One region of the Paraglaciecola sp. IT1134 genome, then DNA from elsewhere that is predicted to be linked to it. Evidence: predicted binding sites of a transcription regulator. Region 1 holds the regulator's gene; each other region holds the start of a gene.

Region 1 (3,286 bases):
GAATGGCATCCGACAGAGATTTATTCTGTTTTGACAAGGGGTGCAAGCGGCGGGTCTCGCTAAAACGCTTGATCAGTACGTCATCACTGGCATCCAGATAGAGTATGGTCATTTCCCATGTCGACGGCAGATAATCCAGAATTTCCACCAGTTCACTGGGATTTTTGGGTAAGTTACGCACATCGATGCTAACCGCCACCTGGTCGTATTCATCTACTACTGTATGGGTGAGCGTGGGCAGTAGGTTTACCGGAATGTTATCCACACAGTAATAACCGAGATCTTCCAGTGAACGTAAAACGACGGATTTCCCTGAGCCAGAACGCCCGCTAATGATGATGAGCTTCATATCAGCTGATTACCTGAAATAATTCTTCAGCGCTGATGGCACTGCGCAATTGTTTGAGCAACTCTTTGTCACTGAGTTTGGCGGCAATGCTAGAGAGGGTCTGCAGATGTTCCTTGGCTTTTTCTTCCGGCACCAGGATAGCGAAAAAAACGTCCACCGGCATATTGTCAATGGCATCATACTCTATAGCAGGTTGACAGGTTACCAACACTGCCAATGCACTTTCCAAGCCTTTGAGCCGACCATGAGGCAATGCAATACCGCCGCCAATCCCCGTACTACCCATTTTTTCCCGGCTCACTAAACTGGCCAAAATAGTTGCTTGATCTATGTCGATCAAATGCTGATTGGCAATCAGACTGATAAGCTCAAGAATGCGTTTTTTGCTGCTAGCCTGAACTGCGCATAGTACGCAGTCAGGATTAAGTATGTCTGAAATTTCCATTATCTGCCTAATGGGTTAATGGCGTTTAACTTTTTCTTTATGCTTGAGCACCTGACGGTCTAATTTGTCAATCAGGCCATCGATGGCCGCGTACATATCGGTATGTTCCGCGGTAGCAAATACTTCGGCGCCGTTGAGATGCAAGGTAGCTTCTGCTTTTTGATTGAGTTTTTCAATATTCAATATGACATGCACATTGTTGATTTGATCCGAATGTCGCTCAAGCTTAATAAATTTACTATCGACATAATCTTTAAGTGAATCGGTAATGTCCACGTGATGACCTGTAAGATTTATTTGCATATCGCCTCTTCCTTCTACAATCAGTCTAAAAAAGACTTTTACGTTGGTTAGACGGGGGTATCAATAAAGACTCCCGATATTTTGCTATTGTTCGCCTTGCAACCATAATACCTTGATCGGCCAACAATTGAGCAATCTTGCTATCACTTAACGGTTTGCTGGGTTTCTCTGCAGCCACCAGTTTTTTGATTAATGCACGTATCGCCGTAGATGAACATTCACCGCCTGTTTCGGTCGCCACATGACTGGAAAAGAAATACTTGAGCTCGAAAATACCCCTGGGAGTATGCATATATTTCTTGGTAGTCACCCGGGAAATAGTTGATTCGTGCATCTCGACCATTTCGGCAACATCGTTAAGCACCATAGGTTTCATCATTTCCGGGCCGTGTTCGAAGAAACCCATTTGCTGCTGCACGATACAATTGGAGACTTTCAGCAAGGTTTCATTACGGCTTTCCACACTCTTGATAAACCATTTTGCCTCTTGCATATGTGAACGGATAAACTGGCTGTCACTGGTGTTTTTCGCATTACGACTCATGGCCGCATATTGTTGATTAACATTCAGCTTGGGTAAACTGTCGGGGTTGAGTTCCACCGTCCAGCGGCCATTCTTTTTCGCCACTGACACATCCGGGATCACATACTCTGCTTCACCTTTAATCAAGGCACTACCTGGCCTCGGATTCAGGGTTTTGAGCAAGCGCATGGCTTCGCGTAATTCTTCTTCCTTGAGCCGGGTTTTGCGCATCAGGGTGCGGTAGTCTTTGCTACCCAATAATTCAGCGTATTCGCCAATCAACATCTTGGCTTCTTCCAGCCAAGGCGTATCCGGGGCAAATTGGCGTAATTGCACCAGTAAACATTCTTGTGGGGTACGTGAGCCTGAACCAACAGGATCGAACATCTGAATACGTTTAAGCACACATTCCACTTCATCCAATTCAATTTCTTCGTCATCCATGCTCAGCAATATGTCTTGTGCACTCATGGTTAAATAGCCGGAGTCATCGATGGAGTCAATAATGGCTGTGGCAATCGCCACGTCCGTCTCACTAAAATGTGTTAACCGCATCTGCCATAACAGATGATCCTGAATATTCTCTATGGTTTCACCCTGAAAAATCTGCTCATCATCCGAACCGCCTCCTGACATGGGGGCGGGTGCCGATGAGGCACTGATATATTCATCCCAAGTACTATCCAGAGGCAAGTCTTCGGGAATATCGCCTTTTTCCAAGGCGTCACCGGCATCGATGCTATCGCTATTGGGATCGGTTACTTCTGAGCCATCGGGTTTATTGGCCGGATCCAGTGAGGCATCACTTAAGGCACTATCACCGGAAGCATTATCGGTGGGCTCTTCGATTTCCAATAAGGGATTGGAATCCAGGGCTTCTTGAATTTCTAGTTGTAAGTCCAGAGTCGAAAGTTGCAACAGGCGAATGGCTTGCTGCAATTGCGGCGTCATGGTCAGTGATTGGCTAAATTTTAATTGTAAAGAGGGTTTCATCTACTTCTGTTTCATATCCGTTGCTAATCGATTAAGAAGCTAATTTGAATGTTAATTAGTAACTGCGTATCTGATTAAGTGACAACCTAGTTGTCGTGACGACTAATCGCGTTTAGGGAGAAAGACTTAACTATAGCCTGAATTGTTCTCCTAGGTATACATCTCTTACACGTTGATCACTTAATACTTCTTCGGCTGTTCCAGAGGCGATTAATTCCCCTTGGCTAACAATATAAGCTTTCTCACATACATCCAAAGTTTCTCTTACATTGTGATCGGTGATCAATACACCAATCCCCCTGTCCCGTAAATGCTGAATTATCTTTTTTATGTCATTGACTGAAATCGGATCCACCCCGGCGAAAGGTTCATCGAGTAAGATAAATTCCGGGTCGGCGGACAGCGCCCTGGCGATCTCAACTCTGCGTCTTTCGCCACCGGATAAACTCATGCCTGTGCTATTGCGGATATGATTGATATTGAACTCGTCCAACAGGGAATCCGCTTGCTGCTCTTGTTGTTCTTTGGTCAACTCCTTGCGGGTTTGCAAGATGGCCATCAAGTTTTGGTAAACCGTCAGTTTACGAAAAATAGAGGCTTCCTGAGGCAAATAGCCTATGCCCAGCCGAGCCCGCATGTGCATGGGCTGTAAGGTTAACTCTTGCTGATCGAT
Region 2 (3,286 bases), 2.4 Mb from region 1:
AAACTCTAATTTTAGCGGCTTAGTGTTTTTCGTTAATGCATCATGCAAAAAAAATAAATTTTGAACGCTCATGTCAAGCGACGCTTCATTCGGTTGATAGGTCGCGCCGATGGGATAATATTGCCCCGGCTCATTTTTCATTTCAATGTGTGCCCCTAGAATAGCGGATATTTCGTTCTGGTTTGCAAATGATACCAACCTGCCGACACTACTTCGATAAGCGTCCCAATCTTTAACGTAGATATAGCCAGGATACAAAGTGTCACCGGTTAATAACCATTTAGTCTTATGGTCGTAAATAGTTATGGCTTCCTCCTGGTGTCCGGGTGTAGGAATAATAGTCACTAATCTGTCGCCCAAATCAACCTTCGCTACTCCCTGCGGCCAATCTGTAAATTTTAAATAGTGCTGAATACCTTTCGCAGTTGGCGGGATCAAAGTAACGTCTGGTTGACCATTAAAGTCAACGTCACCACTATAATGATCGCTGTGACCGTGGGAATGCAGCACTAACATATCTTTACTAGCTAGTTGACTTTCGCCAATCATATCTTTTATATGTTGATACATTGAAAAGCCAGCTAAGCCTTCTAATGCTCCTGTATCTAGAACTAAGATCTTCTGCGTACCAATCAGAACGTAAATAAATGGCGCTTCAAACGTTAAACACTTATTCTGCCTAATAATGTAACTCTGAGTATCATGTTTATAAATATCCAAAGCAGGATCACCATTTGTTTCACAATGAGTCGAGCCATGATTCCATTTTGTTTTTGATACCACTGTCTCGTGACGAATATTCGTAGTTTTAAGATATGCATTTGCATCAACTTTATTTGCTGCAATACTGCACCCACATAAAAATAAAACAGCCAATGTCATTAGATTTTTCATGTATTTTTCTCTGATAGCATCGAGGGAGAGCCCCCCATTAATACCTGTCAACATAGTTTACTCTCTTGCTAACTCGTAGCGTCTGAATCTGTAAATACTCTAGCATCTTATTGAAATTACTCCAGTTGTAACTGCGACGAGCACGGCGACAGTTAAGCCATTTGGATAAGCTATGTAACACATGATTATACAGCTTGCTCACACTGCGGTGTTGTCGGGTAGTCAGCTTTGATGTAACAGTAAAATTCGCTGAAGCTGCTTTTTGGTGGCTGTTTTTGAACCCATATTACTAAACCACCGCGCTATATTCCGTCATACAATCAATTTTCGTCTACTAATAATGGCTCAATTAATTTGCCACAACTGGTGCGTGGTGAAGGGTTAGTCAAAACGGGCAGGACAAATTGACGGCAAATATTACCGGCAGTGTAAGGGCAACTAGTGAAGCACCGTATTAGTGCTCGCTGCACAACGATGAATATACATTTGTGGTTGGAAACCCTCTAAAAATTCATAAGCAATTGTAAAACAACGATAAAAATATTGGCACTGTTTGTGCTTTGTTAAGTTGTCTGCACATTAAGTGCGTCACATAATAATAACTAAAACGATAAAAAATACTATCCAGATTGCAATGTTGCAATCTGGATAGTAAGGCAACGTAGCCCGTACTGACTTTCGTGTCCTGAGGTCAGTATGGGCTTTTTTTTGTCTGAAATTTGTTATTAGCCACAATAAGCAGGAGTAAAACCAGTGAACACAATGAGACTTACACAGTTAATAGCAATGGTTAAACGCACCCGTACCGGCGTCCTATTTGCCGCTTATTTTATTAGCGCAGTAAGCGGAGTGAATGTTTTTGCTGAGTCGGCAGAAACAATCGGTTGGCCTGAAAAGGAAGAACTTAAATTTGGCTTTATTAAGCTGACCGACATGGCACCTTTAGCTGTTGCCTATGAGAAAGGATTTTTTGAAGCAGAAGGTTTGTATGTCACGCTTGAAGCGCAGGCAAACTGGAAAGTTTTGCTGGACAGGGTAATTGACGGGCAATTGGATGGGGCGCACATGCTGGCCGGTCAACCTTTAGGTGCAACGATTGGATATGGTACTAAGGCCGACATCATTACCGCCTTTAGTATGGATTTAAATGGTAACGCCATCACGGTTTCCAATGACGTGTGGAAACAAATGAAGCTCCATGTGCCCCATGAAAATGGCAAACCTGTGCATCCTATCAAGGCAGATGCCTTAAAGCCGGTGGTGGATAGCTACAAGCAAGCGGGCAAACCCTTCAAAATGGGTATGGTGTTTCCTGTTTCTACTCACAATTACGAATTACGTTACTGGCTAGCTGCAGGGGGCATACACCCCGGCTATTATGCACCACATAACGGTGACACCAGTGGCCAGTTGAGTGCGGATGCCTTGTTGTCAGTCACTCCTCCACCACAAATGCCCTCCACCATGGAAGCGGGCACCATTGATGGTTACTGCGTAGGTGAACCCTGGAATCAACAAGCAGTATTTAAAGGTATAGGTGTGCCTGTGGTGACCGATTATGAAATCTGGAAAAACAATCCAGAAAAAGTATTTGGCGTCAGTAAGGGATGGGCGGGTAAATATCCAAATACGCATATTCGCGTAGTCAAAGCTATGATCCGTGCCGCCATGTGGTTGGATGAAAACAATAATGCCAATCGTCAGGAAGCGGTGAAAATATTGTCAAAAAGCCAATATGTTGGAGCAGACGCAGAAGTGATTGCCAACAGCATGACAGGCACCTTTGAATATGAAAAAGGCGACAAACGCGCTGTACCTGATTTTAATGTATTTTTCCGTCACAACGCTACTTATCCCTTTTACAGCGACGCTATCTGGTATTTAACCCAGATGCGCCGCTGGGGACAAATATCCGATATGAAGTCTGATGATTGGTATAAAAACATAGCCAAACAAGTTTATCGCCCAGACATTTACGCCCAGGCCGCAAAAGCATTGATTGGTGAAGGTAAGGCCGATGCCAAAGATTTTCCTGAGTTTGCCACAGAGTCGGGTTTTAAAGCACCGCAAAAACACTTTATTGATGACATTGTGTATGACGGAACCTTACCTAATGCCTATCTTGAAAAATTCAAAATTGGTTTAAAAGGTGACACAAAAATATAGCTTATTTTGCCGGGATCATTCCGGCAAATATTTAAGGGAGCAGCAATATGCTAAAAAATGCGACTTTGTCATTTGGTTTAAGTTCGGTGAAACACAGCTTTAATTACGACATGTTAAAAGCGTTGAGTGGCGCAATTATGTTGCCATTACTTGGCTTTATGATCTTTCTGGCCTTGTGGAATGTGATGGCTAAAAACATCGACACGTCGCTGGGACAATTTCCCGG
Region 3 (3,286 bases), 290 kb from region 1:
CTGGCGGTTAAAAAGGGCATCAATTACGCTATCTCCACCACTGCCGGGATCAGCGGCAGGGTCGGTGATGTGGATATCGCCTTGTACCGGGGAGCCTATCAAGTAAACGACATTGAATTGTATATGGTGGATGGTCAGCAACAAAAGCCGTTGATTAAGGTTAGTCAATTGGATATTTCTATACTTTGGTCGGCATTGTTTAATGGCGCCATAGTCGCAGAACTGGTCTTCACCCATCCGGAGTTTTATTTCATTGACACCGCTGGACGAGATGAAAAAATTAACCCGGATGTAAAAGACGAAGAAACCTGGATCACATTGGTCAACCGTTTAGCGCCCTTTTCCATAGATCGCGTCGATATAATTGACGGGGTCATTGCACTAGAGACCTTCAGTGACGAACGTAGGACCGTCACCCAGATACAAGAAGTCAACGGTCAGATCACTAATTTGACCAACAGCCGAGCATTCTCTGGCAGTCTGGTCACGCAAATTTCGATGCAAGCAAAAGTTGCGGGTGTTTGCCCCTTAATAATGTCGGGTTCCTATGATCCTTATGCTTCTAAACCCACATTCGATTTCGACGTGGAAATGCAGCGTCTGCCCGTTAAACAAATTGACCACCTTATAAGTTTTTATACTCCTTTTGATTTTGAAGCCGGTGAAATAGATTTTGCCATGGAGTTAGCTGCCAAGCAGGGGCAGGTCCAAGGCTATGTAGAGGTAGGGGTATACCACCTGGACGTGTTTGACTGGCAAGAAGATGTCGTAAAGGATGGCGACAACCCGTTTGAATGGCTATTTGAGGGATTAACTGGTGGTTTGTCCGAGATCCTGGAAAACGATAAAAAAGATCTGCTCGCCACACGCATACCCTTAGAAGGGCAAATAGATAGTATTGACACTCCACTTTTACCAGCCATCGCGGCTATCTTAAAAAATGGTTTCGTAAAGGCCTTTGATATGAAAGTCGACAAAATCATCTCATTTGATGAAACCCCTTAATTTATAAAACACGCGGATGCACCCTATCGGCTCAAGCCATTTCAATTTATGTCTTCTCCCACTCTACCAAACGACTTTGGCACAGATTCGCCAGTATTCCACTTAACTTAATACTTCAGGAACACCATGGAAATCGGTACGATTACAACTACTGTACTGCTCGGATTTTTAACCTTTGATCACTGAACTAATATTAGAACCTTGCCTGAACCAAAAAGCCTGATCCAGCAGATATGCCGTGCAACTATTCCATTGTTTAATGTAAATATTTCAAGCATGAATTGCTGATTATCCCTTCGGAACTCACTAATGTATTTTAAGTTGTTTTAAATCAAATGGTTATAAAATATTTTTGATTGGCATGAATAACGCATTATATGTTTCGATTATAAAATAATTTTGAATATCAAGGAGAATATTATGTTGGGCTGGGCATTAACATTTTTAATTATCGCTATTTTGGCTGGTGTGATGGGTTTTGGTGGTATAGCCGGCACGGCTGCAGGTATCGCAAAGATTATATTTTTTGTGTTTCTAGTTCTGTTGGTTTTATCTCTGGTAGCAAATGCTGTTCGGGGTAAAGGCCCTAGGGTATAATCAATTTTTATCAACACTTTTTACTAATACATGGAGATTCACTATGAACTTACTTAAGAAATTTACCCTTTTAGCTTTGGTTTTCGGTTCACTTACTATGGTAACAGCCTGTAACGATAACGATGCTGAAGACGCTGGTGAAACAATGGACGAAATGGCGACTGACGCTGGCAACGCTATTGAAGACGCATGTGAAGATGTGAAAGAAGGTGCAAACGCAGAAGACACTGATTGTTAATATTCGGGTCTTACCTGTTATAAACACGTTGTAAAAAAAGGGGTGATTTCACCCCTTTTTTGTACCCCTGAATTGTCCGCGAATGTTATCTGTGGCACAGGGGGTTTTGTTTACAATCGGCCTTTGTCCAATAATGATCCATAATGGCGTAACGCCAGGAGTAGCTGAAATGTTACTACAAATCAGCATTATTATTTTTGCTGTTTCCTTAGGAGTGATCTTTTCGGCAGGCGGTATGGGGTCTGGCAGCCTGTTGACCACCTTTCTCGCCGCTTTTGGCGTGATAACGATTATAGCGGTTGTTGCCTTGGTAATTCTGGCCATGAAGACGAAAAAGCGCGACCAGCAACATTGATTCATTGCTTTTAAATTACTCGACTAGGTTGCCCCTAACATGAATACACGGATATTGCGGATTTGGGATTCTATCAGGACGAGCTTTTGGTTTGTGCCTTCGCTGATGGTCTTTTGTGCCATTATTATGTCGCAAGTATTGCTGCAATTAGACCGCTACGGGGTTAATCACACCAACGGGTTTTTTACCTTCTTTTACCAGACCTCTCCTGAGTCGGCCCGCGCACTATTAACTACTATTGCGGCTTCGATGATCACTGTGACCAGTATCGCCTTTTCTATCACTGTGGTGGCACTTAGCCTGGCGTCATCTCAATTTGGACCTCGCCTTATCCGTAATTTCATGATGGATATTGGCACCAAATGTGTTCTGGGTAACTTCGTCGCAACCTTTATTTACTGTTTGCTCGTTATTCAAGCCACCAAGTCTTACGGAGATACACCTTTTGTGCCCGGTATTTCCTTGTATTTCGCTATGGTGCTGGCAATCATAGGTGCGGGAGTGTTGATTTATTTTATTCATCACGTGGCTCGGGCCATTCAGGCAGATAATGTTATTGATGATGTGTATTGCGATTTACAACGCAATATAGACCGGCTGTTTCCAGAGCACCGGGATCAGCAAACCAATCTGATGGGTAAACAAGCCGCTGATTTTGAGCAGCGTTATCTCAATCATGTGGATTTGCCAGCTGGCCGCAGCGGCTATATACAAACCACTGATTTTAAGTATTTGCTCAAGCTGGCCTCCAGATGTGATATCGCCCTTGACGTACATCATATGCCGGGGGATTTTGTGTGCAAAAATGCCTGTTTGATCACGGCTTATTTCCAAGGTAACGCTTTGCCTTGTGAGCCCAATACCCTTATCGACTGTATCATTCAAGGGGGACAGCGTACACCGGTACAAGATGCTGAATTTGCTGTGCACCAATTGGTGGAAATTGCCGTACGAGCTCTTTCACCTGGGATTAACGATCCCTATTCCGCCATAACCTGTGTAGATAAATTAACGGCAATATTAAGCGAATTGACCAACAAACCGTTTCCTCAGGCTCACAGACGGGACGACTCAGGCGTATTGCGTTTAGT

What was found. Region 1 encodes sigma-54, which starts transcription at its own class of promoters, with help from an activator protein. Its sites were predicted from a motif close to GTTGGCACGNNNNTNGNNT; they were not measured.
Region 2: AC3RV5_RS10195 (CmpA/NrtA family ABC transporter substrate-binding protein) is a predicted target of sigma-54. The motif match lies at 1,437-1,455, and genes of this name have one in related genera.
Region 3: AC3RV5_RS22120 (DUF1328 domain-containing protein) is a predicted target of sigma-54. The motif match lies at 1,361-1,379, and genes of this name have one in related genera.

Annotation. Positions count from the first base shown of each region.
Region 1 covers NZ_CM176486.1:4,758,882-4,762,167, forward strand. The annotation lists gene rapZ (RNase adapter RapZ) at 1-349, opposite strand, end outside; gene ptsN (PTS IIA-like nitrogen regulatory protein PtsN) at 351-794, opposite strand; gene hpf (ribosome hibernation promoting factor) at 810-1,097, opposite strand; gene AC3RV5_RS20615 (RNA polymerase factor sigma-54) at 1,123-2,613, opposite strand; gene lptB (LPS export ABC transporter ATP-binding protein) at 2,744-3,286, opposite strand, start outside.
Region 2 covers NZ_CM176486.1:2,345,738-2,349,023, reverse strand. The annotation lists gene AC3RV5_RS10200 (MBL fold metallo-hydrolase) at 1-948, opposite strand, end outside; gene AC3RV5_RS10195 (CmpA/NrtA family ABC transporter substrate-binding protein) at 1,657-3,060, shown strand; gene AC3RV5_RS10190 (ABC transporter permease) at 3,108-3,286, shown strand, end outside.
Region 3 covers NZ_CM176486.1:5,053,113-5,056,398, reverse strand. The annotation lists gene AC3RV5_RS22125 (AsmA family protein) at 1-1,005, shown strand, start outside; gene AC3RV5_RS22120 (DUF1328 domain-containing protein) at 1,426-1,602, shown strand; gene AC3RV5_RS22115 (hypothetical protein) at 1,646-1,840, shown strand; gene AC3RV5_RS22110 (hypothetical protein) at 2,010-2,195, shown strand; gene AC3RV5_RS22105 (DUF2254 domain-containing protein) at 2,235-3,286, shown strand, end outside.